2 regions of the Streptomyces sp. NPDC029122 genome follow, and region 1 is predicted to be linked to the other one. Evidence: riboswitches for the same ligand, from Rfam matches in the RefSeq annotation. Region 1 holds a riboswitch; the other holds the start of a gene.
The links. A riboswitch is a leader RNA that binds a small molecule or an ion and turns the genes downstream of it on or off. The one in region 1 is predicted to bind ZMP and ZTP.
Positions count from the first base shown of each region.

Region 1 (9,897 bases):
AGGCCGATGACGGCCTTGTAGACCTCGGGGGCGGCCTTGGCGTACTGCATGCGGGGGGCGTGCTCGGCGGCGTGCTCGGAGCTGCGGTCGTGGTTGCTTCCCTGGTTGCTCATGGCTCCACCGTACGGAGGAGGCGGCCCGCCTATATGGTCCATGTTCATGACGGAATCATGGGCCACTTTCGGTGCCGACCTGCACCTGGACCTCGCCGCGGCGGCGGGCGGCCGGGGCCTGCGGGCCGCGCTCACGGAGGCGCTGAGGGAGGCCGCGCGCAGCGGACGGCTGGCGCCCGGGACGCGGCTGCCGTCGTCCCGTTCCCTCGCCGCCGACCTGGGGATCGCCCGCAACACCGTCGCCGAGGCGTACGGGGAACTCGTCGCCGAGGGCTGGCTGACCGCCCGCCAGGGCTCGGGCACCCGCGTCGCCGAGCGGGCCAGGGTCCGCAGGGCCGCCGGCTCCCCGCGGGTACGCCGCCCCGCGCGGCGGGGGCCCGCGTACAGCCTGGTCCCCGGCTCCCCGGACCTGGGCGGCTTCCCGCGCGCCGCGTGGCTGGCGGCGGCCCGGCGGGCCCTGACCGGCGCCCCGAACGACGCCTTCGGGTACGCCTCCGACGCGCGCGGCCGGGTGGAGTTGCGGGAGGCGCTCGCCGGGTACCTGGCGCGGGCGCGCGGGGTGTACGCCGACCCGGACCGGATCGTGCTGTGCGCCGGCTTCGCGCACGCCCTGATGCTGCTCGGCCGGGTACTGAGGGGGCGTCGGGTGCGGGAGGTGGCCGTGGAGGGATACAGCCTCGACGTGCACCGGGAGCTGCTGGCCGGGGCCGGGCTGGTGACCCGGCCGCTGTGGGTGGACGAGGCCGGCGCCCGCACCCCGGACCTGGCCGGACTCGGCCCCCGCACGGGCGCGGTGCTGCTGACCCCGGCGCACCAGTTCCCGACGGGCGCGGCCCTCACCCCCGGGCGCCGGGCGGCGGCCGTGGACTGGGCGCGGACCACGGGCGGCGTGATCCTGGAGGACGACTACGACGGGGAGTTCCGCTACGACCGCCAGTCCGTCGGCGCGCTCCAGGGCTTGGACCCGGACCGGGTGGTGTACCTGGGCACCGCGAGCAAGTCCCTGGCCCCCGCGCTGCGGATGGGGTGGATGGTGGTCCCGCCGGACCTGCTGGAGGAGGTGCTGGCGGCGAAGGGCCCGGTCGACTGGACGTGCAGCGCCCTGGACCAGCTGACCCTGGCGGAGTTCCTCACCTCCGGGGCGTACGACCGCCACGTGCGCGGCATGCGCCTGCGCTACCGGCGCCGCCGGGACGAGCTGGTGGCCGCGGTGGCGGGGAGGGTGCCCGTCTCGGGCATCGCGGCCGGGCTGCACGCGGTGCTGGACCTCCCCCCGGGCACGGAGCGGTCCGTCGTCCAGGCCGCCGCCTGGCAGGACCTGGCCCTGGAGGGCCTGGCGCGGTTCCGCCACCCGGACTCGGCGATGCCGCCGCGCGAGGCCCTGATCGTCGGCTACGGCACCCCCTCCACCGGCGCCTGGACCCCCGCCCTGACGGCCCTGTCGGCCGCCCTGCCCCCGCCCGCCTGAGGCCGCGGCGGCGGCCGCCGCGGCCCCCGCACTCCGCCGCGTGCCCCGTTCCAGCCGCGACAGCCGCACCCGCAGCAGCCGGGCCGCGACCGCCGCACCCGGTGCGCAAACCATCCCAAGCAGCACGAACCGACTCTAGGTCGCCATCGTGACAAGGGTGTGACGGCGGCCGGATTCCATACCCCCGCGCCACCGCTCTAGGGTGCAGGCCATGGATACCGGCAACACCACCAGACGACGCATGCGCTCCGGCGCGGTCGCCCTCGGCGGCATGGGCCTGCTCGCCGCCACCCTCGTGGCCTGCGGGAGCAACGACGAGCCCGACAAGCGCTGCGCCTCCCGCTCGACGCTGGACCACCTGAACTCGAAGGAGTGCAGGAGCGGCGGCACCGGCTCGTACTACTACGGCGGCACCGTCCGCAACGGCAAGGTGACCGGCGGCAGCTTCGACAAGTCCGCCGTCACCCGCGGCGGCATCGGCGGCCACAGCAGCTCCGGCTCCTCCGGCGGCTGAGCGCAGATGCAGCGGCACACCATCGAACCGCGCCCCGGCTGGCAGAAGACCGTCGAGGAGCAGGGGCTGATCTACCCCCTCACCCGCTACCCCGACGACTCCCTGCGGCCCTACTGGGACGAGAGCGCGTACTACTCCTTCTCACTCCCGGAGGTCGAGGCCCTGGAGGAGGTCGTCGAGGAGCTGCACGCCATGTGCCTGGCCGCGGCCGCGCACATCGTCGAGCACGACCGCTTCGCGGACCTCGGCATCACCGATCCGAAACTGGCCGCACGGATCACCGAGTCCTGGCGGCGGCGCGCCGAACAGCCCTCCCTCTACGGCCGGTTCGACCTGCGCTACGACGGCGCCGGCGAGCCCGCCAAGCTGCTGGAGTACAACGCCGACACGCCCACCTCCCTGGTGGAGGCGGCGAGCCCGCAGTGGTTCTGGATGGAGGAGCGCTTTCCCGGCGCCGACCAGTGGAACTCCCTCCACGAGCGCCTCGTCGAGGCGTGGCGGCACCAGGCCGAGCTGCTGCCGCCGGGCCCGGTGCACTTCGCGCACTCCGAGACCGACGAGCTCGGCGAGGACCTGATGACGGTCGCCTACCTCCAGGAGACCGCCGAGCAGGCCGGGCTGGAGACGCACGCGCTCTCGGTGGAGACCATCGGCTGGGACAGCCTCTCGGGCCGGTTCGTGGACGAGCGGCTCCGCTTCATCCGCAGCTGCTTCAAGCTCTACCCGTGGGAGTGGCTGGTCACCGACGAGTTCGGGCCGCAGGTGCTGGGCACCTACGACCACGGCGGAGGCTCCGGCACCACCGCCTGGATCGAGCCGCTGTGGAAGATGCTGCTCGCCAACAAGGCGCTGCTGGCGATCCTCTGGGAGCTCTTCCCCGACCATCCGAACCTGCTGCCCGCCTACCTCGACGGCCCGCGCGAGCTGGCCGCCACCTGCGGGTACGCGGCCAAGCCGCTGCTGGGACGCGAGGGTGCCGGGGTCACGCTGCACGAGCCGGGCGGGGGCGGAGAGCCCTTCGTCCCGGCCGAGGGGGAGACGTACGTCTTCCAGGCCCTGGCCCCGCTGCCCGACTTCGACGGCAACCGCGTCGTGCTCGGCGCGTGGGTCGTCGAGGAGGAGGCGGCGGGGCTCGGCATCCGGGAATCGGCGGGTCTCGTCACGGACGAGTACGCCCGCTTCCTGCCCCACGTCATCCTGTAGGGCCGTCAGTTGTCGCCGCAGTAGCTGTCGAAGGACGTTTCGGCCCCCGACTTCCAGCCGCGCCAGTAGGACTCGGAGTGGTCCTGGCTCTTGTCGGGCTGGGCCGGGACGTCGCAGTTCGACCGGGACGCCGCCGCCATGCCGGCCGTGTGCCCGTCCGCGTAGCCCTTCTGGTACTCCCGCGAGTCCCCGGCGGAGGGCGTGGACCCCGCGACCTCGCAGTTCACGAAGACGGGGGACTGGTCCTCGTTGACCGCGAGGACGGTGTAGTCGACGTTCTTCTGGAACCGCTGGACCCGGAAGTTGCCGTCGGCGTCGATGTTCAGCGGCTCGGTGGACTCGCCGTCGTTGAGGGTGCGCGGGGGAGTGAACCCCTCGCCGGTGATGACGACGAAACGCCCTTGCGGGTCGGGTGTGACCGTGCAGCTGGCGGCGGGTACCGCCACCGGGGCGGCGGCGGCCGGTGCGGCGAGGGCGGCGGCGCCGCCGAGGGCGACCGAGGACGCCAGGACGCCGCAGAGCAGGGTGTGTCGGATGCGTCGGTGCATGGGGATGCTCCCATCGGAGGGTCGGGCCCGGGATCGGCTGGGCGCGCACCCGTACGGGGTCCTCCCATCGTCCGGCGGACCGCTCCCGGTGTCCACCGCAGGGCCGGGAGCGGCGACGGGCGCCGCCGGGACCGGGAGGGTCCGGCCGCGCCCGCCGCGCCCGCCGCCGCGGCGCCGTCAGGCGGAGAGCACCGACCGCAGCCGGTCCAGCCCCCAGTCCAGGTCCTCCTTGGTGATCACCAGCGGCGGCGCGATCCGGATCGTGGACCCGTGGGTGTCCTTCACCAGGACCCCGAGCTCCATCAGCTTCTCCGAGACCTCGCGGCCCGTCCCGCGCGACGGGTCGACGTCCACGCCCGCCCACAGCCCGCGGCCGCGTACGGCGGTCACCGCGCCGCCGCCGGTCAGCAGGTTCAGCTCCCGGTGCAGGTGGTCGCCGAGTTCGGCGGCGCGCTCCTGGTACTCGCCGGTGCGCAGCATCGCGATCACCTCCAGCGCGACGGCGCAGGCCAGCGGGTTCCCGCCGAAGGTGGACCCGTGCTCGCCGGGGCGGAACACCCCGAGCACGTCCCGGTCGGCGACCACGGCGGACACGGGTACGACCCCGCCGCCGAGCGCCTTGCCCAGGACGTACACGTCGGGCACGACGCCCTCGTGCTCGCACGCGAAGGTCCGGCCGGTGCGGCCCAGGCCCGACTGGATCTCGTCCGCCATGAACAGGACGTTCCGCCGGCGCGTCAGTTCCCGTACACCCGACAGGTATCCGGCGGGCGGGACGAGGACCCCCGCCTCGCCCTGGATCGGCTCCAGCAGCACGGCCACGGTGTTGGCGGTGACGGCGGCGTCGAGGGCCGTCAGGTCCCCGTACGGGACGATCTCGAAGCCGGGCGTGTAGGGGCCGTAGTGGTCGCGGGCCTCGTGGTCGGTGGAGAAGGACACGATGGTCGTCGTACGGCCGTGGAAGTTGTTCGCGGCGACGACGATCTTGGCTTGGCCGTCGGGGACGCCCTTGACCTCGTACCCCCACTTGCGGGCCGTCTTCACCGCGGTCTCCACCGCCTCCGCGCCCGTGTTCATGGGCAGCACCATCTCCTTGCCGCAGAGCGCGGCCAGTTCGGCGCAGAAGTCGGCGAAGCGGTCGTGGTGGAAGGCGCGCGAGGTGAGGGTGACCCGCTCCAGCTGGGCGCGGGCGGCGTCGATCAGCCTGCGGTTGCCGTGGCCGAAGTTGAGCGCCGAGTACCCGGCGAGCATGTCGAGGTACCGGCGGCCCTCCACATCGGTCATCCACGCCCCTTCCGCCGACGCGACGACGATCGGCAGGGGGTGGTAGTTGTGCGCGCTGTGTTCGTCGGCGGAGCGGATGGCATCAGCAGTTCTCGACACGGGGTCTCCGATCGTCCGTCTGGCTGGTGGCGCGGGTGACGTGGGTGACGTCCTTTGTATCGTCGCTCGGATCGTGGGACCGGAAACATCCCCCGTGCCGCGCCAGCTAAGGTGTCCGGTACGCACGGCGACTGGCGCACGGGGAACGAACTCCGGGGGAGTCGTGCGCGCACGACCGCACACAGGGCCGCTCGCCTGGGCCTCGCGGGGACGAACCGACATCGACCCCGGAGGAGCCGCGATGACCGCGCACCGCCAGCCCGCCCTTTACGCCACCGACCCCGAGCTCGCCTCGCTCGTCACCGCCGAGGAGACGCTCCAGGCGGAGACCCTGCGGCTGATCCCCAGCGAGAACTACGTCTCCGCGGCCGTGCTGGAGGCCTCCGGCACCGTCCTGCAGAACAAGTACAGCGAGGGCTACCCGGGCCGCCGCTACTACGAGGGCCAGCAGAACATCGACCGGGTCGAGGCCCTCGCCGTCGAGCGGGCCAAGGGCCTGTTCGGGGTGGACCACGCGAACGTCCAGCCCTACTCCGGCTCCCCGGCGAACCTGGCCGTCTACCTGGCCTTCGCGAAGCCCGGCGACACGGTGATGGGCATGGCCCTGCCGATGGGCGGCCACCTGACGCACGGCTGGGGCGTCTCGGCGACGGGCTCCTGGTTCCGCGGCGTCCAGTACGGCGTGCGGCCCGACACCGGGCTCATCGACTACGACGCGGTCCGGGAGCTGGCCCTGGCGGAGCGCCCGAAGATCATCTTCTGTGGTGGTACGGCCCTTCCGCGGACCATCGACTTCGCGGCCTTCGCCTCGATCGCCGAGGAGGCGGGCTCGGTTCTGGTCGCGGACGTGGCCCACATCGCCGGCCTGATCGCGGGCGGCGCCCACCCCTCCCCGGCGGGGCACGTGGACGTGATCTCCACGACCACCCACAAGACCCTGCGCGGGCCGCGCGGCGCGATGCTGATGTGCCGGGAGGAGCACGCGAAGGCCATCGACAAGGCGGTCTTCCCGGGCCTCCAGGGCGGCCCGCACAACCAGACGACGGCGGGCATCGCGGTGGCCCTGCACGAGGCCGCGCAGCCGTCCTTCGTCTCGTACGCGCACGCGGTCGTCGCCAACGCCAAGGCGCTGGCCTCCGCCCTGCTGGAGCGCGGCTTCGACCTCGTCTCGGGCGGTACGGACAACCACCTGATCCTGATGGACCTGACCTCGCGGGACGTGCCGGGCAAGGTCGCGGCGAAGGCGCTGGACCGGGCGGGGATCGTCGTGAACTACAACACGGTGCCGTTCGACCCGCGCAAGCCGTTCGACCCGTCGGGCATCCGCATCGGCACCCCGTCGCTGACGTCGCGGGGCCTGGGGGCGGAACACATGCCGCTGGTGGCGGGCTGGATCTCCCGCGCGGTCGACGCCGCCGCGAAGTCCGACGAGCCGGCCCTGGCCGCGATCCGCTCCGAGGTCGCGGACCTGATGGCCGCCTTCCCGGCCCCAGGCCTGCCGCTCGCCTGACCGGGAGAGCGGGGGGGGGGCCGGGTGCCCCCGCCCCGCTTCCCACGGGCCTGACGGGCCGCCCGGCCGGCGGCGGGATCCGGCCACCCGGGCACCCGTCCGCGCGGGCCGCCCGGCGCCGACCCCGGCCCCGGGCCCGAACCGCACCGGTGGGTTCCGGCCGGTGTGCGGCCGGAGAGCGGCCCCGCACCTGAGAGAATGGGGGCATGGCTTCTGATCGTCCCCGCGCGCTCTCCGGTATCCAGCCCACCTCCGGCTCGTTCCACCTCGGGAACTACCTCGGAGCGATCCGCCAGTACGTCGCCCTCCAGGAGACGCACGACGCCTTCTACATGGTCGTCGACCTGCACGCGATCACCATGCCGCAGGACCCGAAGGACCTCCGCGCGAACACCCGCCTGTCCGCCGCGCAGCTCCTCGCCGCCGGCCTGGACCCCGAACGGTGCACGCTCTTCATCCAGAGCCACGTCCCGGAGCACGCGCAGCTGGGCTGGGTCATGAACTGCATCACCGGCTTCGGCGAGGCCAGCCGGATGACCCAGTTCAAGGACAAGTCCGCCAAGGGCGGGGTCAACAGCGCCAGCGTCGGCCTGTTCACCTACCCGATCCTCCAGGTCGCCGACATCCTCCTCTACCAGGCGAACGCCGTCCCGGTCGGCGAGGACCAGCGCCAGCACATCGAGCTGACCCGCGACCTGGCGGAGCGCTTCAACCAGCGCTTCGGCCGGACCTTCACCCTCCCCGCCGCGCACATCGTCAAGGAGGTCGCGAAGATCTACGACCTCCAGGACCCGGCGATCAAGATGTCGAAGTCCGCGTCCTCCCCCAAGGGCCTGATCAACCTCCTCGACGAGCCCAAGGTCACCGAGAAGAAGATCAAGAGCGCGGTCACCGACACCGGGTCCGAGATCCGCTTCGACACCGAGGACAAGCCGGGCGTCAGCAACCTGCTCACGATCTACTCCACCCTCACGGGCGAGTCGATCGCCGCCCTGGAGGCCCAGTACGAGGGCAAGGGCTACGGGGCGCTCAAGACCGACCTCGCCGGTGTGATGGTCGATTTCGTCACACCCTTCAAGCAGCGCACCCAGGAGTACCTGGACGACCCGGAGACCCTGGACTCCCTGCTGGCCAAGGGTGCGGAGAAGGCGCGGGCGGTCGCCGCGGAGACCCTGGCGCAGGCCTACGACCGCCTCGGTTTCCTGCCCGCCAAGCACTGACGGACCGACGCCCCTGGCGGCCGAGGGCGTGCTGGCGCCACACTGAGCGGCAGCACCTCGTACACACACCAAGGAGACATACGTGGGGACCGTAACGCTCGGCGTTTCGATCGCGGTCCCGGAGCCGTACGGCCGCCAGCTCCAGCAGCTGCGCGCCGGCTTCGGGGACGCCGCCGCGCACGGCATCCCCACGCACGTCACCCTCGTACCGCCCACCGAGGTGGAGGCGGACCGGCTGCCCGCGATCCGCGCCCACCTGACGGAGGTCGCGCGGGCCTTCCGGGCCTTTCCGATGCGCCTGGAGGGGACGGGAACCTTCCGCCCCCTCTCGCCGGTCGTCTTCGTCCGGCTCGCCGAGGGCACCCCGGACTGCACCCGCCTCCAGGGACGGGTACGCGACCCCCGCGGGCCGCTCGCCCGCGAGCTGGCCTTCCCGTACCACCCGCACGTCACGGTCGCCCACGGGATCTCCGAGGAGGCGATGGACCGGGCCTACGCCGAGCTGGCCGACTACGCCGCCGGCTGGCTGTGCGAGGGCTTCGCGCTCTACGAGCAGGGCTCGGACGGGGTCTGGCGCAAGCTGCGCGAGTACCCCTTCGGCGCGGGCGCCCCGGGCGTCCCGGCACAGCCCGCTCCGGTGGGCGACACGGCCGTGCCGCGCTCCTGACGCAGGGGGCGCAGGGCCCGGTACGCGCGGAACCGCAGGCTCCGCAGCAGCAGGGTGTGGAACGGGCGGGCCGGGGGACGATCCGTAGGGCGAAAAGTCACAATCGACGACCGTAGTGCCCGAAAGCGGCAATCCCGGCTATTTCCAGCAGCTCATTTACGGTGGCCCCATGGACTGGCTGAAGAAACTCCCGGTGATCGGCCCGGCGGCGTCCGCCGCCATGCGGACCCACGCCTGGCGTTCGTACGAGCGTCTCGACCGGGTGCACTGGACACGGCTCGCCGCCGCGATCACCTTCATCAGCTTCCTCGCGCTGTTCCCCCTGATCACGGTCGCCGCCGCCGTCGGCGCCGGGCTGCTCAGCCAGGAGCAGCTGGACCGGCTCCAGCGCAGCCTCGCCGAACAGGTCCCCGGCATCTCCGACCAGCTCGACCTGGAGGGGCTCGTCGCCAACGCCGGTACCGTCGGCCTCGTCGCCGGCGTCCTCCTCCTCTTCACCGGCATCGGCTGGATCGGCTCCATGCGCGACTGCCTGCGCGCCGTCTGGGAGAAGGACGACGAAGACGAGGGCAACCCCTTCCTGCGCAAGGGCAAGGACGCCCTCGTGCTCCTCGGCCTCGGCGCCGCGGCCCTGGCCTCGGCGGCCGCGTCGATCGTCGGAGCCAGCGCGGTCGGCAAGTCCGCCGAGCTCCTCGGCATCCCGCGCGAGGGCGCCGGCGGGGCGCTGCTGCGCGCCGCGGCCTTCCTCGTCGGCGTACTGGCGGCCTTCCTGCTGCTGCTCTACCTGCTCACCCTGCTGCCCGGCGTGGAGCCGCCGCGCGGCCGGCTGATCCAGGCGGCACTGATCGGCGCGGCGGGCTTCGAGCTGCTGAAGCTGCTGCTCAGCGGCTACATGAGGGAGGTCGCGGCCAAGAGCATGTACGGGGCCTTCGGCGTGCCGATCGCCCTGCTGCTGTGGATCAGCTTCACGGCGCGGCTGCTCCTCTTCTGCGCGGCCTGGACGGCGACGCCCGACGAGGACGCCGACCCGGACGACGCCGACGCGGATGAAGCCGACGCCGCCGCGGAGACGGCCGCGGACTAGCCGCCGCTGCCCGCGCCGCCCCCGGGGCCGCGGCGGCCGCGCGGCCAGCGGCGGTTGACCGCGAAGGCCCCGCCCACCAGGGCGGCCAGCGCCCCGCCCGTGATGCCGAGCGCCGTGCCGAGGCCGCTGCTGCCGGAGGCGTCGCCGCCCGCCGACGTCCCGCGCTTCTCGTGGGACTGGGCGGGAG
Region 1 is NZ_JBVHWK010000038.1:46,757-56,653, reverse strand. Features, by position in the region: gene ACZ4WZ_RS31205 (carboxymuconolactone decarboxylase family protein) at 1-113, opposite strand, end outside; gene pdxR (MocR-like pyridoxine biosynthesis transcription factor PdxR) at 160-1,581, shown strand; gene ACZ4WZ_RS31195 (hypothetical protein) at 1,793-2,095, shown strand; gene ACZ4WZ_RS31190 (glutathionylspermidine synthase family protein) at 2,102-3,298, shown strand; gene ACZ4WZ_RS31185 (hypothetical protein) at 3,304-3,846, opposite strand; gene rocD (ornithine--oxo-acid transaminase) at 4,024-5,229, opposite strand; ZMP/ZTP riboswitch at 5,347-5,437, shown strand; gene ACZ4WZ_RS31175 (serine hydroxymethyltransferase) at 5,471-6,739, shown strand; gene trpS (tryptophan--tRNA ligase) at 6,946-7,959, shown strand; gene ACZ4WZ_RS31165 (2'-5' RNA ligase family protein) at 8,042-8,626, shown strand; partial or broken gene ACZ4WZ_RS31160 (YhjD/YihY/BrkB family envelope integrity protein) at 8,796-9,695, shown strand; gene ACZ4WZ_RS31155 (D-alanyl-D-alanine carboxypeptidase family protein) at 9,707-9,897, opposite strand, start outside.

Region 2 (5,830 bases), on a different contig from region 1:
TCACCGGCGTCGTCAACTTCGCCGCCCCGCTGGTGTACGGCGTACTGACCGCCTTCTCGGGTGCCTCCATCGTGCTGATCCTGCACTGGGCGGGAGGTCCGGCGGCGGAGCTGCGGCGCGCGACCTGGGCGACGGTCGGGGTGTTCGGCGCGGTCACCGTGCTGATCGCGGCCCTGTTCGTGATCGGGGACGCGCCCGTGGAGCGGCTGCGGGACCTGGACACGTACTACGCGAACACCCCGTGGCTGCGCGAGATGATCGTCTGCTACCTGCTGGCGCACACCGCCGGCAGCGCCGCGCTGAGCGTGCTGTGCCTGAAGTGGATGCTGCGGGTCGATCGCGCGCTGCGGCCGCTGCGGACCGGGCTGGCGCTGCTCACGCTGGGCGGGGTGCTGGACCTCGGGTACCTCGTCGCGAAGTGGGCGGCGGTGGGCGCCCGCTGGGCGGGCCACGACTGGGACGGCCTGTCCACGTACGTGGCCCCGCCGCTCGCCTCGGCGGCGGCGCTGCTGGTGGGCACCGGGTTCATCGTCCCGATGGCCGGCGGTTCGGCCGTCTGGCGGGACTTCAGCCAGTACCGGCGGCTGCGCCCGCTGTGGAGGGCCCTGCGCGGGTTCGCGCACCGCGGCGTGACGCCGGTCCCGCTGACCTGGTGGTCGCCGGTCGGGATCCGGCTGATCCACCGGGAGTCGGTGATCGACGACGGGCTGCTGGCCCTCGCGAGCTGGTTCGACCCCGCCGTACGGTCGGCCGCCTACGGGGCCGCGCGCCGCCGGGGCCTGACGGAGGCGGAAGCCTCCGTGGTAGCGGACGCGGCCATGCTCGCCGCCGCCTGCCGGGCACGGGCCGCCGCCGAGCGGGCGGGCGACCCCGGTACGGGCTCCGCGGAACCCGCCCCGTACCGCCTCGACGGCCAGCCCCTGGCCGCACTGGCCCGGGAGTTCCGCGGCTCCCCGATCGTGGAGGCGGCCCGCCGGGGGACGCTCGGCTAGGCCGTCCCCCGCGGCGTGCCGCACGCCGGCTCGCGCGAGAGCCAAGCCCCGTACGCGCGGACCCTGCGCCGGTGCCGGAGGTTGTCCGCGGTGAGGATCCAGCGGGGGGAGACCCGTGCGCGGGGTTCGAGCCCGTGGGCCAGCCGGTCCAGCTGGAAGCGTACGAGGGCCAGCGTGCCGGCGGCCGCCAGGCTCCGGTCGCGCCATGCGAGCCGGGGCACGTCCACCCGCGCGTCCTCGCCCGCGCGCCAGCGCCGGGGCAGGTCGGGGCACAGGGCGAGGGCGGAGGCCATGCCGACGACGGCGACGCCCCGGGCCAGGGCCATCTCGGCCGTGGCGCGGCGGGTGATGCCGCCGGTCAGCATCAGCGGCACGGCCGCCGTCCCCAGCAGGTGTTCCGCGAGGGAGAGGAAGTAGGCCTCCCGTTCCAGGATCCGCTGGTCCGTGGTGTGGCCCATGCTGGCGGGGCTCTCGACGGTCCCGCCGGAGAGCTCGACCAGGTCGACGCCGAGGCCGTCGAGGGCCGCGATGACGTGGGCGGCCTCCTCGGTGTCGAAGCCCCCGCGCTGGAAGTCGGCGGCGTTCAGCTTCACCCCGATCGCGAAGCCCGTCGAGACGCCGGCGCGGACGGCGCCGACGGTCTCCGTGAGCATCCGTACGCGGTTGTCGAGGCTGCCGCCCCAGCGGTCGGTGCGCCGGTTGACGAGCGGGGAGAGGAACTGGCTGAGCAGGTAGCCGTGCGCGGCGTGGATCTGCACCCCGTGGAAGCCCGCCTCCTCGGCCCGCCGGGCGGTGAGGGCGAAGCGGGCGATCGTCGCGCCGATGTCGGCCTCGGTCATGGCGGTGGGGTGGGCGAAGCGCTTGGTGTGCCTGCCGAGGCGGATGGGGACGGCGGAGGGGGCCCATGCGGTGCCGGGCATGTCGGAGCCGACCTGGCGGCCGGGGTGGTTGATCTGCATCCAGACCCGGGCGTCGCCGGACGTCGCGGCGTCGGCCCAGCGGCGGAAGGGCTCCAGCGGGGAGCGCTCGTCGAGGACGACGGTGCCCGGCGAGGTCAGGGCCCGCCGGTCGACCATCACGTTGCCGGTGATGACCAGTCCGGCGCCGCCCCGCGCCCAGCGGGCGTACAGCCGCTCCAGGCGGGCGTCGGGGAGCTGGCCGGGCTGGGCGGCGAAGCTCTCCTCCATGGCGGCCTTGGCGAGACGGTTGGGGAGGGTGGTGCCGCCGGGAAGGTCCAGCGGTGCGAACAGGTCCATCCGGGTCCCCCCATGCTCGTGGCGCGGCCGTCACGCGGGGCCGCGCCACAAGATGATCGCCTCAGAGGTCCGCGAGGTCCAGTCCGGCCTGGGCCGCGGCGGCCCGGACGGTCTGCTCCAGCAGCACCGCGATGGTCATCGGGCCGACGCCGCCGGGCACCGGGGTGATCAGGGAGGCGCGGGCGGCGGCCGACTCGAAGTGGACGTCTCCGATGTTGCCCTCGTTGTACCCGGCGTCGAGGACGACCGCGCCGGGCTTGATGTCCTCGCCGCGGATGAACTCGGCCTTGCCGACCGCGGCGACCAGGACGTCCGCCTGGCGCACGATCGAGGACAGGTCGCGGGTGCGGGAGTGGCAGTAGGTGACGGTGGCGTTCTTCTCCAGCAGCAGCATCCCGGCGGGCTTGCCCAGGATCGCGCTGCGGCCGACGACGACGGCGTGCTTCCCGGTGAGGTCCACCCCGTACTCCTCCAGCAGGCGCATGATGCCGCCGGGGGTGCAGGAGACGAAGCCGGGCAGGCCGAAGCCCATGGCGGCGAAGGAGTGCATCGTCACACCGTCGACGTCCTTGCCGGGGGCGATGGCCTCGAAGGCGGCGCGCTCGTCGATGTGGTGCGGGACGGGGTGCTGGAGCAGGATGCCGCTGATCTCCGGGTCCTCGGAGAGGGCGGTGATCGTGGCGACGAGCTCCTCGGTGGTGGTCGCGGCCGGCAGCTCCACGTGGCGGGAGGTGATCCCGGCCTTGGCGCAACGGTTCTGCTTCATCCGTACGTAGGTGACGGACGCGGGGTCCTCGCCGACGAGGACGGTGGCCAGGCAGGGAGCGGTACCGGTGCGCTCGGTGATCTTCGCCGCGAGGGCGGCGGTCCGCTCCGAGACGCGGCGGGCGAGGGCGGTGCCGTCCATGAGCTGGGCGGTGGAGGTGGGGGCAGTCGTCACGGGGTCTCCTGAACGTCGCTGCGGATCGCGGTTCGCCCAGGCGCGCGGCAGACGGCGTACGGCCCCGAGGGCCCACACCGGGCCGCTCCCCGGTGGTGATCCACCCGAACGCCAGTCACGGCCCGGTGCCCACTGTAGTCGACATATCCGGTGGAAGAGCGGGGGCCGACCTGGGACGATCGGGACATGAAGCGCACGTTCGACCATCTCGTCGCCGAGGCCGGGTCCGTCTCGGTCGACGGCTGGGACTTCTCCTGGCTCGACGGCCGGGCCACCGAGCAGCGGCCCTCCTGGGGCTACCAGCGCCTGCTGGGCGAGCGCCTGGGACAGGTCGGCTCCGTCCTGGACATCCAGACCGGCGGGGGCGAGGTCCTCGCCGGAGCGGGCCCGCTGCCCCCGCTGACGGCGGCCACGGAGTCCTGGCCGCCGAACCTCCGGAAGGCGACCCGGCTGCTGCACCCGCTGGGCGCGGTGGTGGTGGCGGACACCGACGAGCCGCCGCTGCCCTTCGGTGACGAGGCCTTCGAGCTGGTCGTCAGCCGGCACCCGGTGACCGTCTGGTGGGACGAGATCGCCCGGGTGCTGGTGCCGGGTGGTACCTACCTCTCGCAGCAGGTGGGTCCGGCCAGCGTCTTCGAGCTCGTCGAGTACTTCCTCGGCCCGCAGCCGGAGGAGGTCCGCCGCGCCCGCCATCCCGACGACGCGGCCGCCGACGCCGAGAGGGCGGGTCTGGAAGTGGTCGACCTGCGCTCCGAGCGGCTGCGGACGGAGTTCCACGACATCGGGGCCGTGATCTACTTCCTGCGGAAGGTGATCTGGATGGTGCCCGGCTTCACGGTCGGGCAGTACCGGGAGCGGCTGCGCGAGCTCCACGAACGGATCGAATGCGAAGGTCCGTTCGTCGCGCACACCGCCCGTTTCCTCATCGAAGCCCGCAAGAAGGGGTGACCGGGAGGGCCGACGGATCCCCGCCGGATCGGTTGCGCGGGCACAGCGTGGCGCAGGTCACTCAATTCAGCGCGTAACGAATCGACTCGGGCAGGCGATGAACCGACAGGTGTCCTCGCGCGGCCCCGGAATACAGACCCGCTTCGGTCTGTTTCCCGAGTCCGCGCGATGATGTCCCGCCCACTCCTTATCTGTTCGCAACGAGAGGCTCCTTGTGTCGCTCAGCCCGTCCCGTACGTTCCCTCCGGAGATCGCCGAATCCGAGGCCCTGGTCGCGCTCGTCGAGCGCGGCCGCGAGCAGGGTCACATCAACGGTGACGATGTCCGCCAGGCCTTCGAGGCCGGCCGCATCCCGGTGGACCAGTGGAAGCGGGTCCTGCGCAGCCTGAACCAGGTCCTGGACGAGGAGGGTGTCGCCCTCCACGTCAGCGCCGCCCCCGCCACCAAGGCTGCTGCCAAGAAGCCCCGCAAGGCAGCCGCCGCCCCGGCCCGCACCGTGACGAAGAAGGCGGTCGCCGCACCGCGTCCCATCGGCGCGCGCAAGGCCTCCGCCACCGCTCCCGCCCCGGCCGCCGCCGCGGCGATATCCGCTCCGTCGGCCGCCGCTTCGCAGGAGGTGTCGGCCGAGGCCGCCGCCGAGCCCAAGAAGCGCGCGGTCAAGAAGACCGCCGCCAAGAAGGCCACGGCCACCAAGAAGACCGCCGCCTCGAAGAAGGCCGGCGCCAAGGACGCCGACGACGCCGAGACCCCGGTCGTCGAGGGTGAGGACTGGGCCGTCGAGGACCTCGCCGACGACACCGAGGAGGAGGCGCCCAAGGCGGCCGGCCAGGGCTTCGTGCTGTCCGACGACGACGAGGACGACGCCCCGGCGCAGACGGTCATGGTGGCCGGTGCCACCGCCGACCCGGTCAAGGACTACCTGAAGCTGATCGGCAAGGTGCCGCTCCTCAACGCCGAGCAGGAGGTCGAGCTCGCCAAGCGCATCGAGGCGGGTCTGTTCTCCGAGTACAAGCTCGAAGAGGAGGAGGACCACAAGCCCGCCTTCAAGCGCGAGCTGGAGATCCTCGTCGAGGACGGCCGCCGTGCCAAGAACCACCTGCTGGAGGCCAACCTCCGCCTCGTGGTCTCGCTGGCCAAGCGCTACACCGGCCGCGGCATGCTCTTCCTTGACCTGATCCAGGAGGGCAACGTCGGTCTGATCCGCGCGGTGGAGAAGTTCGACTACACCAAGGGCTTCAAGTTCTCCACGTACGCGACCTGGTGGATCCGGCAGGCGATCACGCGCGCCATGGCCGACCAGTCGCGCACCATCCGCATCCCCGTCCACATGGTCGAGATCATCAACAAGCTCGCCCGTGTGCAGCGCCAGATGCTCCAGGACCTGGGCCGCGAGCCCACCCCGGAGGAGCTGGGCAAGGAACTCGACATGACCCCCGAGAAGGTCATCGAGGTCCAGAAGTACGGCCGCGAGCCGATCTCCCTGCACACCCCGCTGGGCGAGGAGGGCGACAGCGAGTTCGGTGACCTCATCGAGGACTCCGAGGCGGTCGTCCCGGCCGACGCCGTGTCCTTCACCTTCCTCCAGGAGCAGCTGCAGTCGATCCTGGGCACGCTCTCCGAGCGTGAGGCCGGCGTGGTCTCCATGCGCTACGGCCTCAACGACGGCCAGCCGAAGACGCTGGACGAGATCGGCC
Region 2 is NZ_JBVHWK010000005.1:129,365-135,194, forward strand. Features, by position in the region: gene ACZ4WZ_RS08740 (MAB_1171c family putative transporter) at 1-992, shown strand, start outside; gene ACZ4WZ_RS08745 (NADH:flavin oxidoreductase/NADH oxidase family protein) at 989-2,248, opposite strand; gene ACZ4WZ_RS08750 (bifunctional 5,10-methylenetetrahydrofolate dehydrogenase/5,10-methenyltetrahydrofolate cyclohydrolase) at 2,310-3,155, opposite strand; ZMP/ZTP riboswitch at 3,216-3,317, opposite strand; gene ACZ4WZ_RS08755 (methyltransferase domain-containing protein) at 3,375-4,136, shown strand; gene ACZ4WZ_RS08760 (RNA polymerase sigma factor) at 4,351-5,830, shown strand, end outside.
Region 2: another riboswitch for ZMP and ZTP. It lies ahead of ACZ4WZ_RS08750 (bifunctional 5,10-methylenetetrahydrofolate dehydrogenase/5,10-methenyltetrahydrofolate cyclohydrolase); the one in region 1 lies ahead of ACZ4WZ_RS31175 (serine hydroxymethyltransferase).